4 regions of the Kocuria sp. WN036 genome follow, and region 2 is predicted to be linked to each of the others. Evidence: riboswitches for the same ligand, from Rfam matches in the RefSeq annotation. Region 2 holds a riboswitch; each other region holds the start of a gene.
The links. Region 2 has a riboswitch for cyclic di-AMP ahead of CK505_RS02765 (NlpC/P60 family protein). Riboswitches for the same ligand answer to the same signal wherever they lie in the genome.
Positions count from the first base shown of each region.

Region 1: linked by a shared signal. The riboswitch ahead of CK505_RS08810 (C40 family peptidase) and the one ahead of CK505_RS02765 (NlpC/P60 family protein) in region 2 are both predicted to bind cyclic di-AMP.
Region 3: linked by a shared signal. The riboswitch ahead of CK505_RS18580 (C40 family peptidase) and the one ahead of CK505_RS02765 (NlpC/P60 family protein) in region 2 are both predicted to bind cyclic di-AMP.
Region 4: linked by a shared signal. The riboswitch ahead of CK505_RS08135 (C40 family peptidase) and the one ahead of CK505_RS02765 (NlpC/P60 family protein) in region 2 are both predicted to bind cyclic di-AMP.

Region 1 covers NZ_NSKF01000011.1:58,231-65,775, reverse strand. The annotation lists gene CK505_RS19055 (DUF4031 domain-containing protein) at 1-1,223, shown strand, start outside; gene CK505_RS08820 (hypothetical protein) at 1,141-1,407, opposite strand; gene CK505_RS08815 (C40 family peptidase) at 1,539-2,444, opposite strand; gene CK505_RS08810 (C40 family peptidase) at 2,726-3,391, opposite strand; cyclic di-AMP (ydaO/yuaA leader) riboswitch at 3,397-3,586, opposite strand; gene CK505_RS08805 (metal-dependent transcriptional regulator) at 3,905-4,591, opposite strand; gene serC (phosphoserine transaminase) at 4,826-5,965, shown strand; gene CK505_RS08795 (MFS transporter) at 5,962-7,182, opposite strand; gene CK505_RS08790 (DUF3027 domain-containing protein) at 7,236-7,545, opposite strand, start outside.
Region 2 covers NZ_NSKF01000002.1:275,509-283,053, forward strand. The annotation lists gene CK505_RS02735 (endonuclease/exonuclease/phosphatase family protein) at 1-212, opposite strand, end outside; gene CK505_RS02740 (hypothetical protein) at 436-660, opposite strand; gene CK505_RS02745 (helix-turn-helix domain-containing protein) at 900-1,850, opposite strand; gene CK505_RS02750 (SDR family oxidoreductase) at 1,985-2,767, shown strand; gene CK505_RS02755 (D-glycerate dehydrogenase) at 2,861-3,820, opposite strand; gene CK505_RS02760 (pyridoxal phosphate-dependent aminotransferase) at 3,817-5,016, opposite strand; gene CK505_RS02765 (NlpC/P60 family protein) at 5,236-5,736, opposite strand; cyclic di-AMP (ydaO/yuaA leader) riboswitch at 5,742-5,928, opposite strand; gene CK505_RS02770 (ParA family protein) at 6,413-6,919, shown strand; gene CK505_RS02775 (hypothetical protein) at 6,998-7,351, shown strand.
Region 3 covers NZ_NSKF01000035.1:5,367-12,911, forward strand. The annotation lists gene CK505_RS16225 (heavy metal translocating P-type ATPase) at 1-1,170, shown strand, start outside; gene CK505_RS16230 (DUF305 domain-containing protein) at 1,209-1,880, shown strand; gene CK505_RS16235 (SHOCT domain-containing protein) at 1,954-2,217, shown strand; gene CK505_RS19095 (hypothetical protein) at 2,354-2,410, shown strand; gene CK505_RS19100 (hypothetical protein) at 2,509-2,604, shown strand; gene CK505_RS16245 (APC family permease) at 2,694-4,028, shown strand; gene CK505_RS16250 (DUF305 domain-containing protein) at 4,100-4,807, opposite strand; gene CK505_RS16255 (four-helix bundle copper-binding protein) at 5,032-5,442, opposite strand; gene CK505_RS18280 (hypothetical protein) at 5,441-5,629, shown strand; cyclic di-AMP (ydaO/yuaA leader) riboswitch at 6,043-6,233, shown strand; gene CK505_RS18580 (C40 family peptidase) at 6,239-6,901, shown strand; gene CK505_RS16265 (DUF305 domain-containing protein) at 7,220-7,545, shown strand, end outside.
Region 4 covers NZ_NSKF01000010.1:25,471-33,015, forward strand. The annotation lists gene CK505_RS08115 (cytochrome c oxidase assembly protein) at 1-1,158, opposite strand, end outside; gene CK505_RS08120 (thioredoxin domain-containing protein) at 1,163-1,846, opposite strand; gene CK505_RS08125 (cation diffusion facilitator family transporter) at 1,900-2,814, opposite strand; gene CK505_RS08130 (helix-turn-helix transcriptional regulator) at 2,811-3,179, opposite strand; gene CK505_RS08135 (C40 family peptidase) at 3,610-4,227, opposite strand; cyclic di-AMP (ydaO/yuaA leader) riboswitch at 4,230-4,422, opposite strand; gene ctaD (cytochrome c oxidase subunit I) at 4,816-6,531, shown strand; gene CK505_RS08145 (isoprenylcysteine carboxylmethyltransferase family protein) at 6,953-7,545, shown strand, end outside.

The DNA.
Region 1 (7,545 bases), on a different contig from region 2:
GGGCGGTGGCCGCGGGCGCGGTGCCGGTCGACGGGCGGCAGCTCACGCGCCTGCTCGTGCGCAGCGGGCTGCGCGTCCCGGCGCGGGCGCGCCCGGACCGGATCGCCCGGGTCCTGCTGCGGCGGTGGGCCGCCCGCTTCCCGGGGCACCCGGCGCTGGGCGAGGAGCTCGTGGACCGGTGGAGCGAGCCGCACCGGCACTACCACGGTCCCGCCCACCTGCTGGCGGTGCTCGAGGCCGTCGACCTGCTGCGGCCCGGCGTCGACCTCGATCCCGACCGGTCCGCCGCCCTGGTCCTCGCCGCGTGGTTCCACGACGCCGTCTACCGGGGCCGCCCCGGAGCGGACGAGCGGGCGTCGGCGGAGCTGGCCCGCACCCGGCTGGGCGCCGCCGGCTTCGCCGCGCCGCTCGTGGCGGAGGTCGAGCGGCTCGTCCTGCTCACCCTCGGGCACCGGGTCCCCGAGGGGGACGCCGCCGGACGGGTGCTCCTGGACGCCGACCTCTCCGTGCTCGGCGCGGACCCGGACGGGTACGCCGCCTACACGACGGGCGTGCGGAAGGAGTACGCGCACGTGCCCGGACCGGAGTTCGCCCGGGCCCGGCTGGAGGTGCTGGAGGACCTCCGGGGCCGGCAGCCGCTGTTCCGGACCGACACGGCCCAGCGCCGGTGGGGTCCGGCGGCGGCCCGCAACCTCGACGAGGAGATCGGCCGGCTGCGCGTGGTCGCCGAGGAGTCCCCGGCCGCTCCCCCGGCGGACGCCGAGGTGCTGACCATCACCGCCGTGTGCCTGCAGGACGACGACGGGGCGCTGCTGACGGTGCGCAAGCGGGGCACGGAGCGCTTCATGCTGGTGGGCGGCAAGCTCGACCCGGGCGAGTCCCCGGCGGCCGCCGCCGTGCGGGAGACGGCGGAGGAGGTCGGGCTGCGGCTGGACGCCGCCCAGCTGCGCCCGCTCGGGGTGTTCGTGGCGCCGGCCGCGAACGAGGCGGGCACGTGGGTGCGGTGCACCGTGTTCACGGCACCTCTCACGGGGCGGCCGGTGCCGCTCGCGGAGATCGAGGAGCTGCGCTGGCAGCCCGTCGACGAGGACTCCCCCGGCGCGCTGCCCGCGGACCTGGCCCCGCTGCTGCGGGAGCACGTCATTCCGGCGCTGCGCCGCGCTCCCGGCGGTCCTCGGTCACGGCCGCAGAGTGCCGCCTCCGGTGGAGCAGGATCCCGGTGATCAGGCCGAGCACGATCCCGATGCCCCCGAACACCGAGAGCCACATCGCGGCGTGCCCCACGAACGCGGCGACGACGAAGCCGGCCACGATGCCGGGCACGGCGCCGCCGATCATGCCGTAGGCCATGTAGGCGTACTCGCGATCCAGGCTCGTGCGGGCGTTGCGGCTGTAGTCGGTGGACATGGGGCCAGTCTATCGGCCGCCGCCGGGGCGCCGGGGTGGCCGGCGCGGTGGGCGCCGGGATGACAGCGGGTGCGCGGTTCCCGTCTGGCCGACCAGGAACCGCGCACCCGAAGCGGTGCTCTCGCGTGCGGTCAGCGCACGCGGACGTAGACGGGGCCGGAGCCCACGTTGACGCTGTCGATGACGGTCGTGCCGCCGTTCCAGCCGCCGTGGACGGCCTTGCCGCCACCGATGTAGACGCCGATGTGGGCCGCACCCATGCCGCCGTCGGCGTAGTAGACGAGGTCGCCCGGCTGCGCCTGGCCGGCGGAGACCTGCGTGCCGAGGCTCAGGTAGGAGGCCGGCCAGCCGTGGTGGTTGATGCCGGCGGCGCGCAGCGCGTTGGTGACGAGCGCGGTGCAGTCCTGGCCCACGCCGAGCTGGCCCATGGCGGCGGAGGAGATGGTCGCGCCCTTGCCGGAGGCCGAGCTCTGCGGGGTGACGGTGCGCTGGGTGGCCGGAGCGGCCTGCACGGCCGGCTTCGGGGCGGGCGCGGCGGCGGGCTTCGGAGCCGGAGCCGCCTGCACGGCCGGCTTCGGGGCGGCGACCGGTGCGGGCTTCGGGGCCGGCTTCGGGGCGGGCGCGGCGGCGGCCTTCGGGGCCGGAGCCGCCTGCACGGCCGGCTTCGGGGCGGCGACCGGAGCGGGCGCGGCGGCGGCCTTCGGCGCCGGAGCGGCCACGGCGGGAGCCGCGACGACCGGGGTCTCGACCTTCTGCCGCTCGGCCTTCTTCTCGACCTTCTTCTCGGACTTCCGGTCGGACTCGACCTTCTGCACGTGGGCGACGGGCTCGAGGGACACGGCGGGCGCCGCGGCGGGGGTGGCCGCGGCCACGGCGGACAGCGGGGCGTCGGCGGAGGCGTCCTGGGCCGGAGCGGCCTGCACGGAGACGGTGGTGGCGAGGGCCAGCCCGGAGAAGGCGGCCACGGCGGCCACGGTGCGGGCCTTGCCGGAGAAGAGCGAGCCGATGCCGTTCGAGGAGGTCAGATCACGGGTCATGAGGAGTTCAGACGACTTTCTTTCGGAGCCGGGCCTGCCGGAGGGCGCGGGTGACAGCACGGATCGCCCCGGGCAGTGCGCGGGGTGGGCCGGTGTCCGGCAGGGGTGCGTTCCGGGATCGGGAACGACGGCCGGCGAGCGGAGGAGGGGGGCGCCGTCCGGTCGGACAGCAGGCACCGCCGGGAACCGGGAGAGCGGTTCTCGGCGTGCGGCGTGGGGGGGGGGGGGGGTGATCGGGTGCCGCCCGCGACGAGCGGGGTCGTCGCGGGCGGCGGACCGGATCAGAAGGTGTAGTAGCCGTCCAGCTGCATGGCGTTGACGGAGTGGACCTGGGTGCCCTGGGTCGGGTTGAGGGCGGAGATCATCTTGCCGCCGCCGATGTAGATGCCCACGTGGGCGCCGCCGTTCTGCGAGACGAGGTCACCGGGCTGCGGGGTGGCGGTGGGGGTGCCCGCCGCGAACTGGGACCAGGTGGTCCGGGGCAGGTCGATGCCGTTCTGGGCGAAGACCCACTGGGTGAAGCCGGAGCAGTCCCAGGCGCCGTAGGCGGTGCCGCCGTAGACGTAGCCCGCACCCTGCGCGGACATCGCGGTGCCCACGACGCCGCCGGCGGCCGGGGCGATCTCGGTGGTGGCGGTGGACTGCGGGGTGACGCTCGAGGTGGCGGCGGTCTGCTGCGGGGCCGGGGCCGGGGCCTCGTAGGCGGGAGCGGCGGGCTGCGCGGCGACCGGGGCCTGGTAGGTGTACGAGGAGTACTCGGCCAGCGAGGCGGAGGCCGGGGCCGAGTAGGCCGCGCCGGTCTCGACGGGAGCCTGGGCGAAGGCCTGGGCCGGGGCGACGGAGCCGATCATCGCGGCGCCGGCAGCGGCGGCGATGGTGGTGTTGCGCACGACGTGCGAGGTGGTCTCGGCACGGTGGCGGGCAGCGTTCAGCGTGAAAAGCGACATGGTTGAGTTCCTCCCTTTGCCTACGAGGTGAGCTGTCGGATTCGGGTGGGAGACACCCGGCCGCAGAACGCACGCGCTCTGACGACTTAACCCCAAGGACCCGGATCACCGGGACCGAAAGTGGTTCCCCCGCTTCTGCCAAGCAGTTTCTGTGTAGAGGCCACGGGCACCGGCAGAATTCGGCGATGTGCTCCGAGGGCGCCGATCCGACCAGTGATCGGCACGCGTTGAACAGTACATGACAGATTACGGAAGTGTCACGTTTTGATCACGACAGATAACAGCCGGACAACGCTGCGGGTCTCAATGAGTAGCTATTGAGAGGAAAAGTCGAATCAATTCGCACCTGTGACGAGCTGTGCAGTGTCTTCGAGCGCCCTGGGAATCCGCCTGTCACCAGGGAAGCCGCGCCTCCGGGGTCCGGCTCGGGCCGGACTGGCCGAAAGTGGCTTGTGAACGTCCCCACACCCGGGAAGAACCGTTCGCCGCCCCGCTCCGGGAGACGGCGGCGCCTCAGGGAGCGAGGACGCGGATGGCCGCGGCGGTGCGCAGGTCGATCTCCGCGGACCGCCCCGTGGCCGCCACCTCGATGCGCACGATCTGACCGTCCACCCGGGCCGTGACCTCCGCCCCGGTGAGCACTCCCACGTCGCTCAGCACGCCCAGGAGGTCCGCGTCCGCCTGGACCACCTCCGGCAGCAGCGCCACGGTGTGCGCCCCGTCCGGGTCGTGGCGGGCGGCGTCGAGCAGGGAGGGGTGCGCCGCTGCGGGGCTCTCCTCGACCCCGAGGGCGGCCAGACCGGGGATCGGCGTGCCGTACGGCGAGTACCGGGGGCTGTGCAGCAGGTCCACGAGCCGCCGCTCGACCTGCTCGCTCATCACGTGCTCCCACCGGCACGCCTCGTCGTGCACCTGGGCGAGGTCCAGGCCGATGACGTCGGCGAGCAGCCGCTCCGCCAGCCGGTGCTTGCGCATCACCTGCACCGCACGCTCACGGCCGGCAGGGGTGAGCAGCAGCGACCGGTCCTGGCCCACCGTCAGCAGCCCGTCCCGCTCCATCCTGGACACCGTCTGCGAGACCGTGGGCCCGGAGTGGTCGAGGCGCTCGACGATCCGTGCCCGCATCGGCGTGATCCCCTCCTCCTCGAGCTCGAGGACGGTCCGCAGGTACATCTCCGTGGTGTCGATCAGGTCGCTCATGCCTCAGTCATCCTTCGTCCGGCCGTCCCGGCCCGGGGATCCCGCCCGGTCCGGTCTTCCCGCACGAGCTTAGTGCGCGAGCCCTCCGGCCGCCCGGAGGGAGGAGGCGCCCGCGGGGCCCGCCGTCCGCGGGTGGGGCAGAATGGGCCGAGTCGCGAACGGCGCGAGCGGCCTCCGCGGCGGCCGTGCCCGTCGCGCACCACCCGCCGCACGTCACCCACGAGGGAGCGCCCGTTGCCCGCACACGTCACCATCCCCCAGCACCTGCTGCCCGCCGACGGCCGCTTCGGCGCCGGCCCCTCCAAGATCCGTCCGGCACAGGTCGAGGCCGTGTCGCGCGCCGGGGCCGGCCTGCTCGGCACTTCCCACCGCCAGGCGCCGGTGCAGGAGCTCGTGGGCTCGGTGCGGGAGGGCCTCGCGCAGTTCCTCGGCCTGCCCTCCGGCCACGAGGTGCTCCTGGGCCTGGGCGGGGCCACCGCGTTCTGGGACGCCGCCGCGTTCGGGCTGGTCGAGCGGAGGGCCCAGCACCTGGTGTTCGGGGAGTTCGGCGCGAAGTTCGCCCAGGCCACCGACGGCGCACCGTTCCTGGAGCCCTCCTCGATCGTGGAGTCCGCCCCCGGCACCCGCCCGGACGCCCGGGCGGAGGAGGGCGTGGACGTCTACGCGTGGCCCCAGAACGAGACCTCCACCGGTGTCGCCGCGCCCGTGCACCGGCCCTCCGGGATCGCGGACGACGCGCTGGTGCTGGTGGACGCGACCTCGGCCGCCGGGGGGATGGCCGCGGAGGTGGCCGCGGCGGACGTCTACTACTTCTCCCCGCAGAAGAACTTCGGCTCGGACGGCGGACTGTGGCTGGGCGCGTTCTCCCCCGCGGCGATCGAGCGGATCGAGCGGATCGGCGCCTCCGGGCGGTGGATCCCCGACTTCCTGCAGCTGACCACGGCGCTGGAGAACTCCCGGAAGAACCAGACCTACAACACCCCGGCCCTGGCCACGCTGGTGATGCTCGACGAGCAGGTCCGCTGGCTCAACGACCAGGGCGGCATGACCTGGGCCGCGGCCCGCACGAAGGCCTCCTCGGACCTGGTCTACGGGTGGGCCGAGGCCTCGTCCTTCGCGTCCCCGTTCGTGGCCCGCCCCGAGGACCGCTCCACCGTGATCACCACCGTGGACTTCGACGCCGCCGTGGACGCGGCCGCCGTCGCGGCGGTCCTGCGCGCCCACGGCGTGGTCGACGTCGAGCCCTACCGCAAGCTGGGGCGCAACCAGCTGCGGATCGCCACGTTCGTCTCCATCGAGCCCGACGACGTCGCCCGGCTGCTGGCCTGCGTGGACCACGTCGTCGAGCAGCTCCGCGGAGGAGCCGGGCGCTAGCCGGAGTTCTCGGGCGCGGAGCGCTCCGCGCGCAGCCGCAGCCAGACGACGAAGCCCACCAGGGCCCCGCCGAGTCCCGCCGCCACGGCGACCCCCATGCCCCAGCGCGCCCCGAGGGCGTCGGTGATCCAGCCGACGACCGGCGCCCCGATCGGGGTGCCGCCCATGAAGATGGCCATGTAGAGGCTCATGACGCGTCCGCGCATCACCGGCGAGGTGGTGGACTGCACGTACGCGTTGGCGGTGGTCATGATGGTCAGGGAGGACAGCCCGCAGGGGACCAGCCACAGCGCGAACAGCGGCAGGGTGGGCGCCGTCGCCGCGCCCAGGCAACTGAGGGCGAAGACGGCGCTGCCCCCGTAGACGTAGCGCAGCCGGGCGCTGCGGCGCCGGGCCGAGAGCAGGGCCCCGGCCACCGTGCCGACCGCGAGCACCGAGTTGAGCAGCCCGAAGGTCTCCGAGCCCCGGCCGAACTCGGGTCCGGCCATGGCGGCCAGGAAGACCGCGAAGTTCAGCCCGAAGGTGCCGATGAGGAAGATGGTGACCAGCACCGCCACGATGTCGGGGCGGCCGGCCACATAGGCCAGCCCCTCCCGGATCTGGCCCCGCCCCCGGCCGGAGCGCGGCATCCCGCGCAGCTCGTCGGCGCGGATCGCCAGGACGGCGGCGAGCATCGCGCCGAAGGTCAGCGTGTTGAGGAGGAACACCCAGCCCGAGCCGATGGCGGCCACGAGCACGCCGGCCACGGCGGGCCCGATCATCCGTGCGGCGTTGAACGAGGTCGCGTTCAGGGCCACGGCGTTGGAGAGGTATGCGTCGTCGACCATCTCCGAGACGAAGGTCTGGCGCACGGGGGCGTCGAGGGTGGAGACGACGCCCAGGGCGAGGGCGAAGCCGTAGACGTGCCACAGGGTGGCCGCGTCGGCCAGGACCAGCGCCCCCAGGCCGGCCGCCAGCACCGCCATGGCCGTCTGGGTCCACAGCAGCAGGCGCCGCCGGTCGAGCCGGTCCGCGAGCACGCCGGCCCAGGGCGCGAGGAAGAGCTGGGGCAGGAACTGCAGGGCCGTCACCACGCCCATGGCGGTGGCGTCGTGGTCCGAGAGCTCGTCGAAGACCAGCCACGACTGGGCCGTGCGCTGCATCCACGTGCCGATGTTGGACACGAGCGCGCCCAGGAACCACAGCCGGTAGTTGCGGAACCGGAAGGACCGGAACATCCCGCGCGCGGGCTCCGGGGCCTCGTCCGTCCTCGCGGTCCCCGGCGGGACGGTCAGAGCTCCTCGCCCTCCTGCGGCGGGACCGGCGTGTCCTCGGCCCGGTCACCGGACGCCGGCTCGCCGTCGGGGGCGCCGCCGGAGCCCTCGGGCCCGCCGGCCGCCGCGGTCTCCCCGGCCTCGTCCTCGGCCCGGTCCTGCTCCTCCTGGGCCTTCTCCTCGGCGCTGACGCGGGCGGACCACGGGACCCACTCGGGCGCCAGCAGGGCATCCTCCCCCGGCAGCAGGCCGACCTCGCAGACCGTCACCGCCTTGCTGCGCGGGGCGCGGGCCAGGCTCGCGAACCAGTTCCAGCCCCGGTACCCG
Region 2 (7,545 bases):
GCGCCGGAATCCTCGATCACCGACGCTGTGCGCTCGAGGTCGAACTGGTTGTCACCGTCCGCGCCGTAGTGGATGTTGAAGGACATCACGGTCACCTCGGTGCTCTTCTCGCCGGCCTTCGAGGGGGCGGCGAGGGCCGGTCCGGCGCCGAGCAGGGTGCTGCCGGTGATCAGGGCTGCAACGGAACCCGTGGTCAGCAGTTTCTTCAACATGGTGAGTTCTCCTCGTGGTGGGGCGGCGCCATCTCAGGGGGCGATGGACAGGGCGGCGGCATGCCGGGGCTTCCCGGTGTGAGCATCACGAGGGTCCTTTTCGGGCTCCGGACAAGTGATCTATGCCACTCGTTCATCTTGGACTAGACCAATTTGTCCGTCAATGGATTGGTTCAGACCAAAAGCACGGCGGGTTGATGAGCGGCGCGGCCGGGCTGACCGCTCATCGGGCTCCGATGCCCGACGGCGTCGCCGAGTGCGGATCATCCTGCGTGGCGACCGGGTCGCCCAGGAAGGCCAGGCTGCGCCGCAGCGTGTGAATCCAGCCGTCCCACCCGAGGTCGCGCCACGGCACCCGGTCCTCCGGGGGAACGGCCAGACGGCCGATCACTGTGTACACCGACAGCACAGCGGCTGCGGCCAGCACCAGGAACACGAACGAGATCATGATGAGCTCCTTGTCTGCGGTGTGCCGGTCGATCCGGCTCACTCTCACGCTGACAAGCCTCGTCGCCTGGAACCTGTGGCACGAGTGGCAGAAATGACTATCTGCGGTCGTTTTCTGCCAAGTCTGTCGGCGCCTTGTCGCGGAGTCGCGGATGGGCGGAACGCTCGCTCGAGACCGCGGCCATGACAGAGCACCTCGGCTTCGCTCTCGCGGCCGAGCCGGTGCTCACATGGCGGTGCTCAGGAGGTGGTCGCGAAGCGGCGGCGGTACTGCTGCGGGCTGAGCCGGCGGATCCGGGTGAAGTGATGGCGCAGCGTGGCCGCGTTGCCGAAGCCCACGTCCGCGGCGATGCGCTCGACGGGCAGATCGGTCTCCTCGAGGAGCTGCTCGGCCCGGTGCAGGCGCCGCGCGGTGATCCAGGCGTGCGGGGTGGTGCCGGTCTCGTCGCGGAAGCGGCGGGCGAAGGTGCGTGGGGACATGGCGGCGCGCCGGGCCAGGGCGTCGACGTCGAGCGGCTCGTCGAGGTGCCCCACGATCCAGGTGAGCAGCGGGTCCAGCGTCTCGGCCCGGCGCTCGGGGACCGGGTCCTTGATGAACTGGGCCTGCCCGCCCTGGCGCTGCGGCGGCACCACCATCCGCCGCGCCACGGTGTTGGCGGCCGCCGAGCCGAACTCCTGGCGCCACAGGTGGAGGCAGGCGTCGAGGCCCGCGGCGGTGCCGGCGCTGGTGAGGACGCTGCCGTCCTCCACGTAGAGGACCTCGGGCACCACCTGCGCGTCGGGGAAGCGCTCGGCCAGCTCCGCGGTGTGCATCCAGTGGGTGGTGCAGCGGCGGCCGTCGAGCAGGCCGGCGACACCCAGGACGAAGGCGCCCGAGCAGATGGACAGGAGCCGGGCGCCACGGTCGTGGGCCGCGCGCAGCGCGTGGATCACCTCTGCCGGGACCGGGATGTCCCGGGACATGGCCGGGAGGACCACGAGATCCGCCGCAGCCACCCGGTCGAGGCCGTGCTGGACCGCCACGTCGAAGCCGGCGATCGTGCGGACCGGCCGTCCGTCGGGGCTGCACACGGCGAAGTCCATGACGGGCAGGCCGTCGCCCGAGCGGTCGATCGCCCAGGCCTCGCAGGCCACCCCGAGCTCGAAGGGGGAGACTTCGTCGAACACGATGACGGCCACGTTGCTGATCATGGGTCCATGCTCCCAGCGTTGCGGCAGGAAGTCGACGACAGCACAAAAAGTGTCAGTCGCGCCAGAACGAGCACACGAGGAGAATCGGTGCCAGCAGCACCGAGGCACGGACGGCGGGAAGGGGACGGTGGGCCATGGAGAGCACGGGTGAGGGCGAGCACCGGAGGGTGGCGGTCCTGGGGGCTACCGGGCAGCTGGGCGCGCGGGTGGTGACACAGCTGCGGGAGCGCGGCGTCGACGTCGTCGAGGTCTCGCGCGGGCAGGGCGTCGACGTCTGTTCCGGTGAAGGCCTCGACGCCGCGTTCGAGGGGGTCTCCACCGTGGTGGACTGCCTTCACCTGGCGACGCTGTCCCGCAAGCGCGCCGTCGACTTCTTCACCACCACCGCCCGCAACGTGCAGGCGGCGGCACAGCGGGCAGGGGTGTCCCGGATCGTGTGCGTCACCATCCTCAACGCCCGGGAGCCCGAGGTGCACCGGTGGATGGGCTACTACGCGGGCAAGGCCGCCCAGGAGCAGGCCTACCGTGCCGGCCCGGTCCCGGTCACGTTCGTGGCCTCGGCGCAGTGGTACGAGCTGGCCGAGACCCTGCTGTCGCAGCTGCGCGTCGGCCCGCTCTCCGCGGTGCCCGGGATGCGCTCCCGGCCGCTGGCCGCCGATGAAGCCGCCGCGTTCGTCGCCGACCGGGCCCTGGAGCCCGGCGGCTCCGCGACCTCCGACGACGCCGTCATCGCGGGGCCCGAGGTTCGCGACATGGCGGAGCTGGCCCGTGCGATCGACCAGCACCGTGGAGGACGCCGGAAGGTCCTCCGGGTGCCGGTGCCGTTCACCGCTCTCGGCAACGGTGGCCTGCTGCCCCGTGCGGACTTCACGACCGCCCCGACCCGGTTCGAGGACTGGCTCCGCGGCACCTCGTGAGGGGTGGTCGCCGGCGTCACCGCCGCGGCCGTCCTGCCGGGGACGTGGCCCCGGAATCCCACGCCGCTCGAGGTGGAACCGGCGGTCCAGCTGCTACTTGATCGGTGTCGGTGGCCGTTGCCCGCCGAGCACGGCGAGCACGTTGTCGGCGGCGAGCACCGCCATCGCGGTGCGCGTCTCCACGGTGGCGGAGCCCAGATGCGGTACCAGCACCACGTTGTCGAGCTCCAGCAGCTCGGGATGCACCTGGGGCTCGTGCTCGTAGACGTCCAGTCCGGCGCCCGCGATCCGGTTCTCGCGCAGCGCGGCCGCGAGCGCCGCCTCGTCGACGATCGGCCCGCGCGCGGTGTTGACGAGGTACGCGGAGTCCTTCATCGCCGCCAGCTGCTCGGCACCGATCAGGTGGTGCGTGGCGGGCCCATAGGGGCAGTGCACCGACACGACGTCGGAGACGGCCAGCAGCTCGTCGAGCTCGACCCGCCGGGCGCCCAGCGCGGCGGCGATCCCGGGATCGATCTCGCTGCGCGACTGGTAGACGACCTCCATGCCGAAGGCCTTGGCGCGGCGCGCGGTCGCCTGGCCGATGCCGCCCATGCCCACCACGCCGAGGGTCTTGCCCTGCAGGCCGCTGCCGAGCAGGAAGAACATGCCCCACTTCCAGTCCTGGCCGGAGCGGATGAGCCGTTCCCCCTCGCCGAGCCGGCGGGTCGCCATGAGGATCAGACCGAAGGCGATGTCGGCGGTGGCGTCCGTGAGCACGCCGGGTGTGTTGGTGGCCACGACGTCGCGTTCGCTGCAGGCGGGCACGTCGATGTTGTCGTAGCCGACGGCGACGTTCGCGACCACTTTCAGCTGCGGTCCGGCTGCATCGAGCAGCTCGGCGTCGATGCGCTCGGTGAGCAGACTCACCACGGCATCTGCCCCGGCCACCCGGCGCATGAGCTCCTCGCGGCCGATCGGCTCCGGATCCGGCCACATCTCGACCTCGTGGGCGGCGCGGAGCTTCTCGATCGCGGCGTCGGGAATCGGTCCCGTGACGACCACCCGGCTCATGCCGTCTCGATCCACTCGCGCAGGCGGCCGAGGCCCTCGCGGATGTCGGGGACGTCGATGCCCGAGTAGGCGAGCCGGATGTACTGCCGGTCCTCGCCGGGCTGGCGCCGGCCGAAGTGCTCCCGCGTGCAGAAGGAGACGCCGGTCTGGTGCAGCGCTGCCGTGGCGAAGTTGCCGACCGCGGTGCAGCCCATGCGCTCCATGGCGGCGGTGACGTCGGGGAACAGGTAGAACGTGGACTGCGGTACGGCCACGTGCATGCCGGGGATGGCGTTCACGAGCTCGCATGCGGCGTCGCGGCGCTCGCGCAGGATGTCGAGCGTCTGCTGCACGGGTTCCTGGGGGCCGCGGAGTGCTGCGATGCCGGCCCACTGCACGTAGTGCGTGGTGCAGGACTCGTCGTTGGTGTTGAGCGTGCTGAGCACCGTGGCGATCTCCGGGGGCGCGACGGCGCAGCCGAGGCGTGAGCCGGTCATCGCGAATTTCTTGCTGAACGTGTAGAGGATGACGGTGCGCTCGGCCATGCCGGGGAGCGACGCGATCGAGCTCGAGACCCCCTCGTAGCGCGTCTCGAAGTAGGCCTCGTCGGAGAGCACCCAGAGGTCGTGCTCCTGGGCGAGCTGCGCGACGGCCTCGCGCTCGGCCGCCGTCGACTCGGCCGAGATGGGGTTCTGCAGATCGTTGTAGACGATGGCGACCGTGCTCGGGGTGATCGCGGCGCGCACCTGGTCGAGGTCGATGGCGAAGCCGTCCTCCGTGGGGAGGTAGCGGTACGGCACGGCCGTGCCGCCGAGGTACTCGATCTGCGACTCGTAGATCGGGAAGCCGGGATTCGGATAGAGCACCTCGTCGCCGGGGTTCATGACCGCCTGCAGGAACTTCGTGATGACGGGCTTGCCGCCCGTCATCACCACAACGTTCTCGGGGCTGAGGCCGATGCCGCGGCGCGAGCCGATGTCCTCGGCGAGGGCCTCGCGCAGCTGCGGGATGCCGGGGCCGGGGCAGTAGCCCGTGTGACCGTCGGCGATGGCCCGGTCCATCGCCTCGATGATGTGCGGGGCCGTCGGGATGTTGATGTCGCCGAGGTGGAAGGGGTACACGCGGTTCCCCTTCGCCGTCCAGGCGGCCGCGGCTTGCGCGACGCTGAAGGCGGTCTCGGTGCCCAGCCGGTCGAGCCGGTGCGCGAGTTGTCGCATGCCGTTCCACTCCTCGTCGAGTTGGTGATCGGTCCGCTGGCGGATCCGGGTCGAGCATACGACTCATATATCAGACTGGGAAGAGTGGTCCCCGGATGGATTCTCGCGGTGGACCTTGCCGCGATGTTCCCCGCATCCGGAGGTCGCCTCTGGTGGATGCGGGGAGTGCGGTTGCCTCGGGGTGGCCGGGAACCGTACTCCCCGCTCAGGTGCGGGGGGTCAGCGCACGCGGAGGTAGACGGGGCCGGAGCCGACGTTGACGGTCTGGATGACCGTCTGGTTGCCGTTCCAGCCGCCGTGGACGGCCTTTCCGCCGCCGATGTACACCGCGATGTGGGCGAAGCCCATGCCGCCGTTGGCGTAGTAGACCAGGTCACCGGGCTGGGCCTGGGCGGCGGAGACCCGGGTGCCGAGCTTCAGATAGGAGGCCGGCCACCCGTGGTGGTTGATCCCGGCGGCGCGCAGGGACTTGGTGACCAGGGCGGTGCAGTCCTGGCCCACGCCCAGCTGGCTCTTGGCCGCGGCGGCGATGCTCGCGGCCTTGCCGGACTGGGACTGGATGCTGATGAGCTGTTGGGGGGCTGCGGCGGGGGCGGCCTGGGCCGGGGCTACGCTGCTGAGCGCCAGGGCGCCGCCGGCGACCGTCAGGATCGCGGTGCGTCCGAGGCGGAACGAGCTCTGGGCGCGGTGGCGGGGCATGCGGGACTGGAAAATGGGCATGAGTGATGTCCTCCCTCTTGCCTGCGAGGTGAGCTGTCGGATGCGGGTGGGAGACACCCGGTCGTCAGGATGGGGGCCCTGACGACTTAACCCCTAGGTCCCGGGGGAGGGACCGTTCATGGTTCCCCCGCTTCTGCCGAGCGATGTTTTCTGGGGGCCCCGGGCACCGGCAGAATTCGGCGATGTGCACGGGGATGCCGATCGGTGAGGCGACCGGCACGGAGAGAACACTAACCGAGAGATAACGAAAAAGTCTCGCTTTGATCACGGGCGTGTCTCGGCTCTTGGGTCGACCCGGCAAGGGATCTCCTCCCCCTGACGCAGTTGGTCGGTGAGGGTCGCTGTTGCAGACCCCCGCCGAGGCTCGACTCGAGACAAAAGGGGTCATGACCTGGGGCTCCGTCCAGGTCATGCCGATGGACGAGCGCACCCACGCCCCGGAACGTGATGTCCGGTGGCAACGCCCCTGCTATTCCGGGACAGTTTTTCGGGAAAGCACCACAAGACCTTTGTGCGGCGCCCTGATCGACCCTTCCCTCCGGGGTAGAAAAAACGATGCTTTTGTGCGTCCCATAATCCATGCGGGAGTTCACAAAAAGAAAGAATTGGGTTTGTGGTGATTGCCCGGCGTGGGTCGGTTCTCTCCACGGGCGCTCCCGGGACGCACGTCGGGGCGATGCTGGGTAATGAGGCACTTGAAGACCGGGCCGCAGATCTCGCGCTCCCCAGCGGGTGGCATCCCAACCTCCGGGTGATTCTTTCGGCCCGCAACGTCTCCAACCGCGAGGCCGACCGGGCCGATCACGCAGAGCTGCGGCTGAAGATCTCCCTGACCGGCCTTCAGGCGGATGTGGTGGTCATTGACTGCCCGAACCGGCAGGGTGGGCCGTTGACGCTGTCGGCGTTGAACGCGGCGGACACGATGGTCTATGCCGCCACCGTCACCAGTGACGGCATCGATGGGATGGACGGGGCGCGGCGCACGGTCGCCCAGTTCCGCCGGCACCGCCAGCAGCTCGGCGCCCCGGACACCCTGAAGGAGGCCGGGATCGTCGTCGGTGGGGTGGAGGAGACGATCATGAGCCGAGCGGCCGTCGCCAGCCTCGAGGAGCTGCGCGCCACGGGGTTGTTCCTGGAGCCGTTGATCCCGGGCCGGGCGATCGTCCAGGAGGTGCGGATCTGAAGGGGAGTGATACGGCCAATACCGCAAGGGCACCCGGGTGCTGGAGGCCTACACCGCGATCGCAAAGAAGGTGCTGCGATGACCGACAAGCCCGAGCGTCCCGCCTCTCTCCAGCGTCGCCGGCCTCGCCCGGCCCCGGATGAGCACATCGACCCGGTCGACTACACACTCCCAGCCCCCGCCACCACACCCCAGCCTGTGGCAACGGTGGTGTCGTCCCCGCCGGTGCAGGCGGCACCGGCGGCGGAACCCACGGCCGCGGCGCCGAAGCGCGGCCGTGGCCGGCCGCGCCGGGAGCCCACCATCCAGCTGGGGGTGCGGGTGGCTCAGGACGTCTCGGATCTGATCGAGGAGCTCACTGAGCACGACGGCACTGCCAGAGCCGTGACCGAGAACGCCGTGCGCGCCTACGCCCAACAGCTCAACCGATAACACCGGCCCCGGTAGGGGAGGAATGTGGCTGCGGGCGGCTTTCCCATGGTCCACGCCGGAGGAACCCGGCTCACCGGTGCTGGTGGGCCGGGTTCTCTTCTGCTGAGGACAGGCGGTGGGGTGGGATGGGTGGTCCTGTGGGTCGTCGAGCGACGCGGGTGCCCGCGCTCCTTCCGTGTGGATTCAGGGCCAAC
Region 3 (7,545 bases), on a different contig from region 2:
GTGCTGGTCATCGCCTGCCCGCACGCCCTGGGCCTGGCGATCCCGCTGGTCATCGCGATCTCCACGGAGCGCGCGGCGAAGGCCGGGGTGCTGATCAAGGACCGGCTGGCCCTGGAGCGGATGCGCACCATCGACGTGGTGCTCTTCGACAAGACCGGGACCCTGACCGAAGGGGCGCATGCCGTCACCGGCACGGCCCCTGTCCCCGGGGTCTCCGAGGGTGAGCTGCTGGCCTGGGCGGCGGCGGCCGAGGCCGACAGCGAGCACCCCGTGGCCCGGGCCATCGTGCGCGCCGCCGCCGAGCACCCCGAGGCCCCCCGGCTGGGCCTGCAGGGCACCGGTTTCCGCGCGGCCACCGGCCGCGGCGTGAAGGCCACCGTCGACGGGGCCGAGGTCCTGGTGGGCGGGCCGAACATGCTGCGCGAGCTCGACCAGGACACCCCCGAGCCGTTGCGGGCGGGCGTGGACGAGTGGACCAGCCGCGGCGCCGGGGTCCTCCACGTGCTCCGGGACGGAGCGGTCATCGGTGCCCTGGCCCTGGAGGACAAGGTCCGCCCCGAGTCCCGCGCCGCCGTGGCCGCCCTGCAGGACAGGGGGGTGCGCGTGGCGATGATCACCGGCGACGCCCGCCAGGTCGCCGAGGCCGTGGGCGCCGAGCTCGGCATCGACGAGGTCTTCGCCGAGGTCCTCCCGCAGGACAAGGACACCAAGGTCGTCGAGCTCCAGTCCCGGGGGATGACCGTGGCCATGGTCGGCGACGGCGTCAACGACGCCCCCGCCCTGGCCCGGGCCGAGGTCGGCATCGCCATCGGCGCCGGCACCGACGTGGCCATGGAGTCGGCCGGGGTGGTCCTGGCCGGCAACGACCCCCGGTCCGTGCTGTCGATGATCGAGCTGTCGCGGGCCAGCTACCGGAAGATGATCCAGAACCTGGTCTGGGCCGCCGGCTACAACGTGGTCGCCGTGCCCCTGGCCGCCGGGGTGCTCGCGCCGATCGGGATCGTGCTGTCCCCGGCCGTGGGCGCGGTGCTGATGTCGGCGTCCACGATCGTGGTGGCGCTCAACGCCCAGCTGCTGCGCCGCCTCGACCTCGACCCGGCCCATCTGGCCGCCGTCAGCGCCGAGGACCGCCGTCCCGCCGAGCAGTCCACGACTGCCCCCACCCACTGACCCACCGACACAACCGACAAGAAGAGAAGGACACCCCCATGAAGCGAACCACCGCCCTCAGCACCCTCGCCCTGGCCTCCGCCCTGGCCCTGACCGGCTGCGGCACCGGCGCCGACGAGCAGGACACCGGCACGAGCGCGGAGACCGCCGCCCCGGCCACCGCCGCCCCCGAGACCCCCAGCACCACCTCGGCCTCCGAGGAGCCGATCGCCGAAGAGCACAACGACGCGGACGTGATGTTCGCCCAGATGATGGTCCCGCACCACGAGCAGGCCGTGGAGATGAGCGAGACGCTGCTGGCCAAGGAGGAGGTGCCGGCCGAGGTCGCCGATTTCGCCCAGCAGGTGATCGACGCCCAGGGCCCGGAGATCGAGCGCATGAACGCCATGCTCGAGGCCTGGGGCCAGGAGCCCATGATGGAGTCCGGCGGCATGGAGGGCATGGACCACGGCTCCGGGGCGGGGATGAGCGGGATGATGAGCGAGGAGGACATGCAGGCCCTGGAGGACGCCCAGGGCACCGAGGCCTCCCGGCTGTACCTGGAGCAGATGACCGCCCACCACGAGGGCGCGGTCGAGATGGCCCGCGACCAGGTCGAGCAGGGGCAGAACCCGCAGGCCGTGGCCCTGGCCCAGGACGTCATCGAGGCCCAGGAGGCCGAGATCACCGAGATGGAGGGCCTGCTCCAGGGCCTGCCCAGCGGCTCCTGAGACTCCGCAGGTCGTCCGGGGCCGCTACAGGGCGGCCCCGGAACAGCGCCAACTACCACGGAAGGAACCCGTCATGATGTGGGGTGACGGCATGGGGTGGATGTGGCTGTTCTGGCTCCTGCTCATCGGGGGCACGGTGGTGCTGGTCTTCGTGCTGGTGAAGGCGTTCACCAGCGGCTCGGGCGGCGGCACCTGGCAGGGCGGCACCGCGCCGCCGACGACGGGTGCAGGCCCGCGCCGGTCCCGGGAGATCCTCCAGGAGCGCTACGCCCGCGGAGAGATCAACACCGAGGAGTACCGGGAACGCCTACGGACCCTGGAAGAAGGCGACCGGTGAGCCCGCTGAGCCGCCGCCAGCAGCTGTCCCTGGATGCGGCGGAGGAAGACCGGGCCGCATGATGTCCTTCACGATCGACGGGTAAGGGTACGACGCCGAGCGCACCGACCAGCGGGTCCGGGTGGGCACCGTGGAGGTGTGGACCCTGACCAACTCCAGCCCCCTGGACCACCCGGTGCACCTGCACGTGTGACCCCTGCAGGTCGTGGCCGAGGAGGGCCGCGACGTCTCCGCACCGCGGTGGCGGGACGTGGTCAACATCCCGGCCTTCGGGGGGGGGTCACCGTCCGGGTGGCCTTCGACGACTTCGGCGGCCGCCCCGTCTTCCGCTGCCACACCCTCGACCACGAAGACCTCGGCATGATGGGCACCCTCGAGGTCCGCTGAGCGGCGGTGGGCCCGACCCACCGACCTTGTCCGACAACCCCACCGCCGAGAAACGATCGCACCCCGGCAGGAAGGACGTGCAGCTCCCCATGAACGACAGCACGCAGACGCAGCAGAAGCTCTCCCTGACCGGATCCGTCGCCCTGGGCACGGGGGTGATGATCGGTGCGGGCATCTTCGCCCTCGTGGGGCAGGTCGCGGAGCTGGCCGGGGGCTGGGTGCCCTGGGCGTTCCTCGCCGGGGCCGTGGTCGTGGCGTTCAGCTCCTACTCCTACATCCGCTACTCGGCCACCAACCCGTCCTCCGGCGGGATCGCGATGCTACTCAAGGCCGCCTACGGCCCCGGGGTTCTCGCCGGGTCCTTCTCCCTGTTCATGTACGTGTCGATGATCCTGGCCGAGTCCCTGCTGGGCCGCACCTTCGCCTCCTACCTGCTGCGCCCCTTCGGCCTGCAGGACTCCGCGGTGTGGGTGCCGGTGCTGGCGGTGGTGGCCATCGCGGCCGCCGCCCTGGTCAACCTGGTGGGCAACCGGTGGGTGGAGCGCTCCGCCACGGTGACCGCGGCAATCAAGATCGTCGGGATCGCCGTGCTGGCGGTCGCGGGCATCCTCGCGGCAGGGGTGTCCTCCCTGGGCAGGCTGTTCACCGCCGCCGACCGCACCCCACCGGAGGCGGGCTGGCTGGGCTTCCTGGCCGGGACCACCCTGTGCATCCTGGCGTACAAGGGCTTCACCACGATCACCAACCAGGGCGCGGACCTGCAGCAGCCGCAGCGCAACATCGGCCGCTCCATCATGATCTCCATCGCCCTATGCACCGTGCTCTACCTGCTGATCACCGTCGCGGTCACCGGCAGCCTGACCGTGCCGCAGATCGTGGCGGCCCGGGACTACGCCCTGGCCGAGGCGGCCGAGCCGATGTTCGGCGCCTGGGGTGTGACGCTGACCGTGGTGATCGCCGTCGTCGCGACGCTGTCGGGACTGGTCGCGAGCCTGTTCTCGGTCTCGAAGCTCTACGACATGCTCCGCGACATGGGCCAGGCCCCCGGGCTGCCGGGGCAGGAGGGTCACCAGTCCCTCTACATCACGGCCGGGCTGGCGATGCTGATGGCCGCGTTCTTCGACCTGTCCCAGATCGCCTCCCTCGGCGCCATCCTGTACCTGGCCATGGACATCGCCATCCACCTCGGCATCCTGCGCCACCTCAAGGACGATGTCGGGGCCAAGCCCTGGATCCCCGGGATCGCGATCCTGCTCGACGCCGCGGTGCTCGTGCCGTTCGTGCTGCTGAAGGCCCAGTCGGACCCGTTCACCCTGGTGGTCACCGCCGTGGTGGCCCTGATCATCGTCGTCGCACAGTGGGTCGTCGTCCGCCGGCGCGACGGGGCGAACAGCACCGGGCAGCAGCCCCACACTCACCCCTGAAGCCGGTCGCGCGACCGGCTCACGGTGAGGGGCCCGTCGGTGGACGGGCCCCTCACCATGAGCGTGCTCGTTCAGTTCTGGCCGGCCAGCCAGGTGCGGAAGTCCGCGATCTGCGCCTGTTGCGCGGTGATCCCAGCGCTGGAGGCCACCCGCAGCTGAGCATGATCAGCGCGGGACTGCAGCTCGAGGAACTCGACGATCCCGCCGTTGTGGTGCGGGATCATCTTCTGCACGAAAGCGACGTCGAAGTCCTCGCCAGCCTCAACAGCGGCCAGTTCTTCGACCATCATCCGGGTCTCCTCCTCCAGGATCTTCATCTCCTCCTGTGCTTCCTCCGGGGCCTGAGCCTTGGCCTCTTCCGGGGTCAACCCGTACCACTCCTCCAACCAGGTGGTGAACTGGTCGATCTGGTGCTGCTGGCTGGCGATGATGTTCTCCGCGTGGGTGCGGATGTCCGGGCTGGTCCCGCGCTCGAGCTCCAGCTGGGCCATCTCGATCGCGGCCTGGTGGTGGCCAATGATCTCGGCCAGGAAAGTGACCTCCAGCTGCTCGCCCTCCAAACCGGCCAGGGTCTCACCGAATTCGTAGGCGGTCGGGGAGGTGGGATCGGGGCCGAGCATGTCCTCCGGGGCCTGATCCTGGGCGTGGGACGAGACCGGGGTGGTCACCTGTCCGTGGGCGAACACTGGGGCGCTGGCCCCGCCCCACAGGGCCGTGGCGACGACAACGGTGGAGGCGGCGGCCGCCGTGCGACGGCCAGGGAACTGGATGGAACGCATGATGATGTCTCTCTTCCGCAATGAAGGAGCTCGACCCCGAGGTGCCGGCTCGGTCATCAGCCCCGTACCCTGCGCGTGAACAAACCGCGCGGGCAGAGCTGTACTGAACAAGGGGCGGGGGGAAGAGGGAACCCGCATCCGGGCACGCCCGATCAGCCCATCAGGCTCCTCTTTCACCGACGGAGGCCGGTCATCGGCGTCCGTGGGTCAGCGCGAGTCTGGGCTCAGCCCAGGGAGGCGACCAGTGCCGCACAGGCGGCCTCGCAGCGACGGCAGGCCTCAGCACAGATCCGGCAGTGCTCGTGCATGTCCGCGTGCTGCTCGCACTCATCAGCACACGCCTTGCACGCCATCTGGCAGACCCGGATCGCGTCCAAGGTGATGTTCGCGTCGTAGCCGGTGTGCCGGGAGAGCACCCGCCCGGTGGCCTCGCACAGGTCCGCGCAGTCGAGATTGGTGCGGATGCACTTGGTCAGCTCGGCGACCATGTCCTCGGACAGGCAGGCATCGGCACAAGCGGTGCAGGTCTGGGCGCACTCGAAGCAGGCCTCGATACAGGCCGCCAGCTTGCCCTGGTCCACTCCCCCGAGGTCCTTCGGGTAGGTCTCCAGCATCGCGCTCACGTGATGGGTCATGGCTTGCTCCTTCGTCGGTTCGGTCGAGGAGACGAACCGGCCGGAGCCAGCCCGCCATGTCATCGACAGTAAACTGCCGATTCTGTGTGACGCGACCCGAAAGCTTGAAGATTTGATGAAGATCAACGCCTCAAGAATCCGCGATCCCGCCTCACTACCTGGCCTCTACATCGGTGCAGCGGGCTGAATATGGAGATTTCATGAAGAAACCCTGCCCTAAGGCCTCGGAAGGGCACTTCCGAAGCCCTCCCAAACTGTGAGCCACCTTGAAAATCCTCCCCAACAATCTTGGTGCTGGCCCGGCCCGCGCTGAAGACTGCGCATGGTTGCAGAGCCCTGTCGCTGTCGGCTGCGTCCAGCGAAACGCGCGCCACCATGCCATGTGTCCTAGTCAGAGCGCTTTGAAAGACCGGTGTGAGCTACGCGACGGGTCCTGCTGCGTGACGGTTTCACTTCCTCGGGGCGTATTTTTCCGAGGCCGGAATCACAGCTTCCCGCTCCCGACTGAGGAGAGAATCCAGGCCGTGACCTAAACGTGACACTTTCGTTATGGATGGGCTACTGTCCACTGCGTGCCGATGACTGATCCGGTCGGCGCCCTCGTGCACATCGCCGAATTCTGCCGGTGCTCGAGGTTCCTGAAGAGATATCGCTTGGCAGAAGCGGGGGAACCATTTTCGGTCCCGGTGATCCGGGGCCTTGGGGTTAAGCCGGCAGAGCGCGTGCGCTCTGCCGGCCGGGTGTCTCCCACCCGCATCCGACAGCTCACCTCGTAGGCAAAGGGAGGAACTCACCCATGACTGTTTTCAAGCGCCACGCTGCCCGCCACCGTGCCGAGACCACCTCTCACGCCGTGCGCAACACCACGATCGCTGCCACCGCCGGTGCGGTGCTCATCGGCTCCATCGCCCCGGCCCAGGCCTACGCCGAGGTCCCCGCAGAGACCGCCCCCGCCTACGCGACCCCCGCGTCCGCACTGACGACTTACACCTCGGCGGCCTCCCAGCCCGCGGCCGCCCCGCAGACCGTCTCCACCGCCTCTTCCCAGGCCCCGGCCGCGCCCGAGCAGGCTACATCGGCCGTGGCGGTGTCCACCCAATCGGCGGACATCACCGAAATTACCGGCGCCTCCGGGATCGTGGGCACAGCGATGCAGGGAGCCGGCACCGGTTACGTCTGGGGCGGCACGGACTTCGGCGCCTGGGACTGCTCCGGCTTCACCCAGTGGGTCTACGCCCAGCAGGGCATCGACCTCCCCCGCACTAGCCAGCAGCAGTGGGCGGCCGGCACCCTGACCACCGACCCGCAGCCTGGCGACCTCGTCGTCCAGAACGGCGGGGCCCACATCGGGATCTACCTTGGTGGCGGCAAGATGATCTCCGCGCTGAATCCCACCCAGGGCACCTTCGTGCACAGCGTGAATGCCATGCCGACGGTCGGCTACGTCACCTTCCGCTGAGCCAACCCTCCGTCCGCCACGAATGCCGCTCGTGGCGGGCGGCGGGTGTGCCCCCCACCTGATCAGCATCCAGGATCGGTCGGTCAGAACCGGAGATGCCTGCACCCATCCACCGCCGGGGAACACCCCGATCTGGCCGCCTGATGGGCCCGCTCTTGAAGGTTCAGTGAAGATCTACCGCCCAGCCCTCCCAGCCCGGCGAAGCCAGCTGCGGCGGGGCTACCGTGGATGGATCGGTCCGCCTCGACCCGAGGCTGAACAGAGCAAACACCACGATGTGCAGGTCCAGTACGGGCTGCTGCGAAAGAGAGATTCGTCATGACGTCGACGTTCAAGCACCTGGCCGCCGGGACGGCCCTGGCGCTGGCCCTCAGCGGTGCCGGGGCGACCGCGGCGGTCGCGTCCCCGACGCACCAGCCTGCCTCCGCCTCCGCACAGACGGGCGCTGAGCGGCACATGAACCACGACCGCCACTTCGCCGTGATGATGGTCCCCCACCACCAAGGTGCCACCGACATGGCCGAGCTGGCCCTGCAGAAGTCCGAGCGTCCCGAAATCCGTGACCTGGCGGAGAAGATCATCGAGGCCCAGACCGAGGAGATCCAGCAACTGGAAGCAGCGGCCCAGCGGCTGGCCGCCGAGAA
Region 4 (7,545 bases), on a different contig from region 2:
GGCGCTCAGCGGTGGGGGCAGCAGGTAGCCGGTGAGGATCTCGGCGGCGGTGATGTCCGGTTCCCGTTCCAGGGGCACCGGGGTGGGGGTGCGCCCCAGGGCCACGCCCAGGGCCATCACCGCGCAGAGGATGAAGGCCTCCACGGTGATCAGCCGCCACACCCTGCCCCGGCTCGCAGGCCCGGCAGCAATGACCCGGCCGTTGAGGTACCCGAGCACCCCCAGGGCCACGGTGGCGATCGTCTTGGCGATCACCAGTGCCCCGTAGCCGGAGGCCAGCCCGTCCCACCCACCGATCCGGTAGACGGTGTTGATAACCCCGGAGACGGCCACCACGACGAAAGCCACCGCGGCCAGGGCGGAGAAACGCACCAGCACGCCGTGCGTGGCCTGCGGGGTGGTCAACAGCGGGACGAGCAGGGCGAGCACGATGATCCCGCCGGTCCAGATCCCGGCCCCGAGCAGGTGCAGGGCCAAAGCGTTGACGGCCCCGTTGTGGTCATCGACCCCGGCCACGTGCCCGAGCTGGGACAGCGGAATGACGGCGGCCAGGGCCACCACGGTGGTGGCGGTCACCGGCCCCGGGGAGCGGGCGAGCACGGCCAAGGTGGTGGTGAGCGCGGCCATCACCGCGGTCACCGCCCACGCCTGGCCGGGAATCAGGCGGGTCACGTAGTAGCCCAGCTGTCCGGTGAACTCGGTCGAGCCCGAGACGGGGGCACCGATGGTGTCGGCGTAGCTGAGCACGATGATCGCCACCGCGGCCAGCGTCCACACCGCCGCCGCCCCCGCGGCCACGTTCAGCACCCGGGCGAAGGCCGGGTGCTCGGCTCCGGGTGTTCTCGCGCCGTGGGCCGGGGTGGACCGGGGCACGACGGTGGTGGCGAAGACCAGCCCTGCCCAGGTGATGGACATGGCCAGATGGTGCACGGTCGTGGCCGCCGGCAGTCCCCAGCGCACCATCGCCCCGGGATCGAGCACCTCCCGGGCCGCGGTGGCCCCGGAGGAGCTCAGGGCCACCCACAGCACGGTGAGGGTCATCAGGCCGACAACGATGAGAGCAGCGGTGGCGACGCCCCGGCGCCGTCCAACCACTGCCAGGGCCGGCGCCGACGGGGCGGGCGGTGGTGTGGTGGTGGTGCGGGATGGACTGGTCATCGGGTCAGTCGGTGGCTGCGGTCTCGACAGCGGCCCGGAAGGCTTCCAGGGATTCGGGGTTGAGCACTTCTCCGTCGAGGTAGAACGTCGGGGTCCCGGCCACGCCCAGGGCTTCACCGTCAGCCACATCGAGCTTGATCCGCTCTTCGGTGGCCGGGTCGGCCACCGCGGCATCGAAGGCGGCCATGTCCAGGCCGAGGTCCTCGGCGAAGCCGCGGAAGAGTGCGCTCTGGTCCTCGGCCGATTCCCCCCATTCGGCCTGGGTCTCGAACATGCGCTGATACATGGCCTCGTACTGTCCCTGCTGGGCGGCGGCCTCCACGGCCACCGCGGCGTTGACGGAGTTGCGGTGACCCGGCAACGGGAAATAGCGGTGCACGAAGGTGACGGTGTCGCCGTACTCGGCCCGCAGGTCTTCGACGAAGGGGTAGGCGGCCCGGCAGGCCTCGCACTCGTAGTCCAGGAACTCCACCAGCACCGCCTGCTCATCCGGGGCCTTCGAGAGCACTCGGCTGTTCTCTCGCACCAGCTGCCCCACATCTTCGGGTACTTCAGGGGTGGAATTGGCACGGGCGATGAGGATCGGGATGGCCACGGCGGCCACGATGGCGACCAGGAGGATCCACACGAGGATCTTGGCCTTCGAGGGTTTCCGCTGGGGGGCGCTCGTACTGGCGGTAGTGCTCACAAGGGGTTTCCGTTCTGTCTCAGGCAGCAGGGCATACCGGGAGTGGAGGGGTTCTAGTGGCGGAGAGTCTCGTCCCCGCGGTGGGAGGCCGGTTCGATCTGGAAGGTGGAGTGCTCGATGGCCACGTCGAAGTCACGGGCCACACAGGCCTGCAGATCCGCCAGCACGACACCGGCGTGCTCGGCGCTCAGGCAGCCGTCGTGGACGGTGACGTGGGCCGAGAGCACCGGGGTGTCGGAGTCGATGCGTGAGGCGTGCAGGTCGTGCACCCCCACCACGTGGGGCAGGGACTCCAGGCGGGTGCGGACCTCATCCAGATCCAGACCCTTGGGAGTGGTTTCCATCAGGACCTCGATGGTGTCGCGCAGCAGAATCAGGGCCCGGGGCACGATCAGGGCGGCGATCAGCAGGGACACGATCGCATCCGCCTGGGTCCACCCAGTGGTGGCGATGACGATCGCGGAGACGATGACCGCCACCGAGCCCAGGGCGTCGTTGGCGACCTCCAGGAAGGCGGCCTTCATGTTCAGGTTCTCTCCCCGCCCCGAGGCCAGGATGATCAGCCCGATGATGTTGCCGACCAGCCCGATCACCCCGAACCACAGCATGGCCGAAGACTCGACCTCCGGGGGCTCCAGCAGCCGGCGGATACCTTCGACGGCAACGAACCCGCCCACGGCCAGCAGCACCGAGGCCTGGGCGGCCGCGGCGACGATCTCCGCCCGCTTGTACCCCCAGGTGCGTTTGTCCGTGGCCGGCTTCAGGGCCAGGGTCGCCGCGATCAGCGCGATCAGCAGCCCGGCGGAGTCGGTGAACATGTGCCCGGCATCGGCCAGCAGCGCCAGGCTGCCCGAGATCACCGCGCCGATGATCTCGGCGACCATGATCGTGGCGGTGATGGCGAAGACTACTGCCAGCTTTCCCCGCCGCCCGGTGGCACCGTGGGCGTGATCGTGCTCACCGCTCACGCCGGAACCTCTTGGGTGCTGGCCGCACCGGCGAGCTCCTCGGCGGCGCACTCCGGCGTGCCGCACTGGCACACCGCCTCGACGGTGAGAATCGTGCCCAGCAGGTCCTCCAGGGCGTGGGCCAGCTTCGGGTCCGAGAGCTCATAGCGCACATTGCGTCCGGCCGGCACGCCCACGACCAGCCCGCAGTCGCGCAGGCAGGCCAGGTGGTTGGACAGGATCTGCCGGCTCACCCCGATCTGGGCCGCCAGTTCCGAGGGCACCGCCGGGCCCTGCTGCAGCTGCAGCAGCACCGCGGCCCGGGTGGGATCGGCCAGTGCTTTGCCGAACCGGGACATCACCTCGACCGGGGACAAGATCCTCATGCCACAACCGTACAGCAGAATCTGTATCAAAGAGGGGCGGGGTCGAGCGAGGCTCGGGCAATGTCCAGCTTGTGTCCCTACGGTGTGGGCGGATGGGGGTGCCGTCCGCCACTGCGGCGCCCCCGTCCTCGAACCACCACGGCACCTCGTGCGGCCGTTGCCGCAATGCCCCTGCGGGGAGGGAAGGCGATTGTCTGCCTCCGGCAGGAGACGGGTGGAGCCCATGATCACTTTCTGCGCTGCTCCGCTGGGCAGCCCGCCCGTGCGCCGTTTCCCGACCGGGTGCAAGGCGGCCGGGCCGTGGCGACCGATCGACTCTGCGATCCAGGCACGAAGTACCCCAAATATGTCGCCGATGACGATCCTCTCGGAGCACTTCGCACCTGACGGAAGGCCTCCCGTCAACCGGCCACCACTGGTGGGGCGAAGCTCAGCGGTAGGTGTAGTACCCATCGAGGGGCATGGCGTTGACGGAGTGGACGAAGGTGCCCTGGGTCGGGTTCAGCGCAGAGACCATCTTGCCGCCACCGATGTAGATGCCGATGTGGTTGCCACCGTTCTGAGACACCAGGTCCCCGGGCTGCGGAGTGGAGGTCGGGGTGGCGGCTGCGATCTGCTGGAAACTGGTGCGGGGAATATCGATACCCTGCTGGGCGTAGACCCACCCGGTGAATCCAGAGCAGTCCCAGGCACCGAAGGAAGTGCCGCCCCAGACATAGCCGGTGCCCACACCCTGCATGGCCGTACCCACGATGCCGCCAGTGGCGGGGGCGATCTCGGTGATCGCGGTGGACTGCGGGCTCACGCTCGAAGCCGTCTGCGCCGCCACCGGGGCCGGGGTGACGTAGGAGCCCTGGCTCCCCAAAGAGGACGAAGCCGGGGCCCACGACGTGGCGGCCGGGGCAGCCGGGAGCTCCGCATAGGCCTGGGCCGGGGCCACGGATCCAAGGATTGCCACGCCAGCAGCAGCAGCGATGGTGGTGTTACGCGCCCGGCACGAGGGGGTCTCGGCGCGGTGACGAGCAGAAGTGTGCTTGAAGAATGCCATGGATGTACTCCTCCCTTTGCCTACGAGGTGAGCTGTCGGATGCGGGTGGGAGACACCCGGTCGCAGGGCGGGATGCTCTGGCGACTTAACCCCTAGGACCCGAATCATCGGGACCGCATGTGGTTCCCCCGCTTCTGCCAAGCAGTTTCTGTGTAATGAACCTCGGGCACCGGCAGAATTCGGCGATGTGCCCGAAGGCGCCGACAGGATCAGTGGCCGGCACGCATCGAAGAGTACAAGAAGATCACGAAACAATCACAATCCCATTCGGGAATGTATAGGAACTATAAAGAAAACAATCAAGATTTGATGAAGTTGTAAATTTTTCTCGACTTTTTCCTATTAATGTCCTGCAAATTATGGCGCCTCGTGGCGGGCGGCACATGCCTTTGTGGTGCGTGCGGACGGTACGGGGAGCCGTTGACCGCGCTGTGGCGGGGACGCGTGCCGCCCTAAAAGGCTCGGTGGCCGATGTCAGGGAAATTTCCACGGATGGCGGTACAAGAATCGTCCCCGAGCAGCTCCAGCTATGTGCGCTACGGTAATCGGCGTTTGAATACGTACGGCATTTGGGCCCGAGGAGACCGCATGGCTATTTATGATTACACCGCCGACCAGCTCCGAAGCACAGCCCACCCGACGGTCGTGCCGCGCTCCAAAGGCCGGATGGTGGTGCAGTGGTTGACCTCCACCGACCACAAGACGATCGGGTACATGTACCTGATCACCTCCTTCGCCTTCTTCTGCCTCGCCGGCGTCATGGCGCTGCTGATCCGCGCCGAGCTCTTCGCCCCGGGCATGCAGATCCTGGAGACCAAGGAGCAGTACAACCAGCTGTTCACCATGCACGGCACGCTGATGCTGCTGATGTTCGGCACCCCGCTGTTCGTCGGCTTCGCCAACGTCATCGTCCCCCTGCAGATCGGCGCCCCCGACGTCGCCTTCCCGCGGCTCAACGCCCTGGCGTTCTGGTTCTTCCTGTTCGGCTCGCTGATCGCGACCGCCGGCTTCCTCACCCCGCAGGGCGCGGCCTCCTTCGGCTGGTACGCCTACGCACCGCTGAGCAACGCTTCTTTCACCCCAGGCTCCGGTGGTGACCTGTGGGTGTTCGGCCTGATTTTGTCCGGTTTCGGCACGATCATGGGCGCGGTCAACTTCATCACCACGATCATCGCGATGCGCGCCCCCGGCATGACCGTGTGGCGGATGGGCCTGTTCACCTGGAACACGCTCATCACCTCGCTGCTCGTGATCATGGCGTTCCCGCCTTTCACCGCTGCACTGTTCGCCCTCGGCATGGACCGGACCCTGGGTGGGCACATCTTCGACCCGGCCAACGGCGGGGCGGTGCTGTGGCAGCACCTCTTCTGGTTCTTCGGCCACCCCGAGGTCTACATCCTGGCGCTGCCGTTCTTCGGCATCGTCTCCGAGATCATCCCGGTGTTCTCCCGCAAGCCGCTGTTCGGCTACAAGGGCCTCGTGTTCGCGACCATCACCATCGCCGCGCTGTCGGTGACCGTGTGGGCCCACCACATGTACGTGACCGGAGCCGTGTTCTTGAGCTTCTTCGCGTTCATGACCATGATGATCGCCGTACCCACCGGGGTGAAGTTCTTCAACTGGATCGGCACGATGTGGCAGGGCTCGATCACCTTCGAGACCCCCATGCTGTGGGTCCTGGGGTTCATGTTCACCTTCCTCTTCGGCGGCCTGACCGGGGTGATCCTCGCTGCCCCGCCGCTGGACTTCCACCTCAATGACTCCTACTTCGTGGTCGCCCACTTCCACTACGTCATCTTCGGCACCGTGGTGTTCGGCATGTTCGCCGGCTTCTACTTCTGGTGGCCCAAGTTCACCGGCAAGATGCTCAACGAGCGGATCGGCAAGATCCACTTCTGGCTGCTGTTCCTCGGCTTCCACATGACCTTCCTGATCCAGCACTGGCTCGGGGTCTCAGGGATGCCCCGGCGCTACGCGGACTACCTGCCGGAGGACAACTTCACCTGGATGAACCAGATCTCCACGGTCGGGGCGATGCTCCTCGGCGTCTCGATGATCCCGTGGTTCTGGAACGTCTACACCACCTGGCGCAACGGCACCAAGGTCGAGGTCGACGACCCCTGGGGCTTCGGCGGATCCCTGGAGTGGGCGACGTCCTGCCCGCCGCCGCGGCACAACTTCACCTCGCTGCCGCGCATCCGCTCCGAGCGGCCGGCGCTGGACCTGCACCACCCGGAGCTGGCCGCGGAGTCCCCGCAGCAGTCCCCGGTCGACGACGCCGCCATCGCCACGCGGAAGGAATAATTTTCTCGCTGCCAGGATCTTCATCGGTGCGGTGACGGCCAGGGAAACCCTCGTAGTGCTGCGGCACGGGAGGGGCGGATTGGCCCTGCAACCGAAAAGGGACGAGGCTCCTGCTGGTCGCCGACACACCACGGGGCTTCTCCGAAAAAGGGAGATGGCATGTCCGCTTCACCTCCCGGCCGAGTTCTACTGGTCGACGGCGAAACGAACCGGGCGCCACTCATCCAGGGACATCTGCCCAACGCCGGTGGTGAAGTTGCGCTACGGCACACCGGGACAGGGGCGAGATGTGGGCAAGGGTCACCACGCTTCCCCCCTAAAAGTACAGGTTTCCGTGTACTGTTAGGGGGTGGTTTGAGTATGCCTCCACGCCTCGCCAGGGCCAGCCCGGGGGCTGGAATGAGCCTGATCGAGGAGGACTATGATGGCCGCGGCTCTGGCGCTGAGCCTGTATCTGGCCGGCCTGGCGGTGGCCTTCGGTGCGCGGTCGTGGATCCATCGGCGCCGCACCGGGTCCACCGGTTTCCGCGGGTTGAGCGGGGCGCCTGGCTCTGCTGAGTGGTGGGGCGGAATACTTTTCGCGATCGCTCTGGTCCTCGGCGCAGCAGGGCCTGTCCTCGCCCTCACCGGCGCCGTGGCCGCGCCCCGACTACCAGCGGCTTTCACCTGGGCCGGGGCGTTCATCACCATCGTGGGGTTCTTCGGTGTACTGGCCGCCCAGGCCGGCATGGGCGCCTCCTGGCGGGTGGGCGTCGACGCCACCGAACGGACAGAACTGGTCACCACCGGGGCTTTCGCCGTGGTGCGCAACCCTATTTTCACGGCGATGCTCACCACCATGGCCGGCCTGGCCCTTCTGGTGCCCACCGCGGTCAGTGCAGCAGCCCTGCTGTGCCTGCTGGTGGCCGTCGAGCTACAGGTCCGTCTCGTCGAAGAGCCTTACCTGCTGCGCACCCACCGACAGGTATACGCCTCCTATGCCGCAGCCACCGGCCGGTTCGTGCCCGGCCTCGG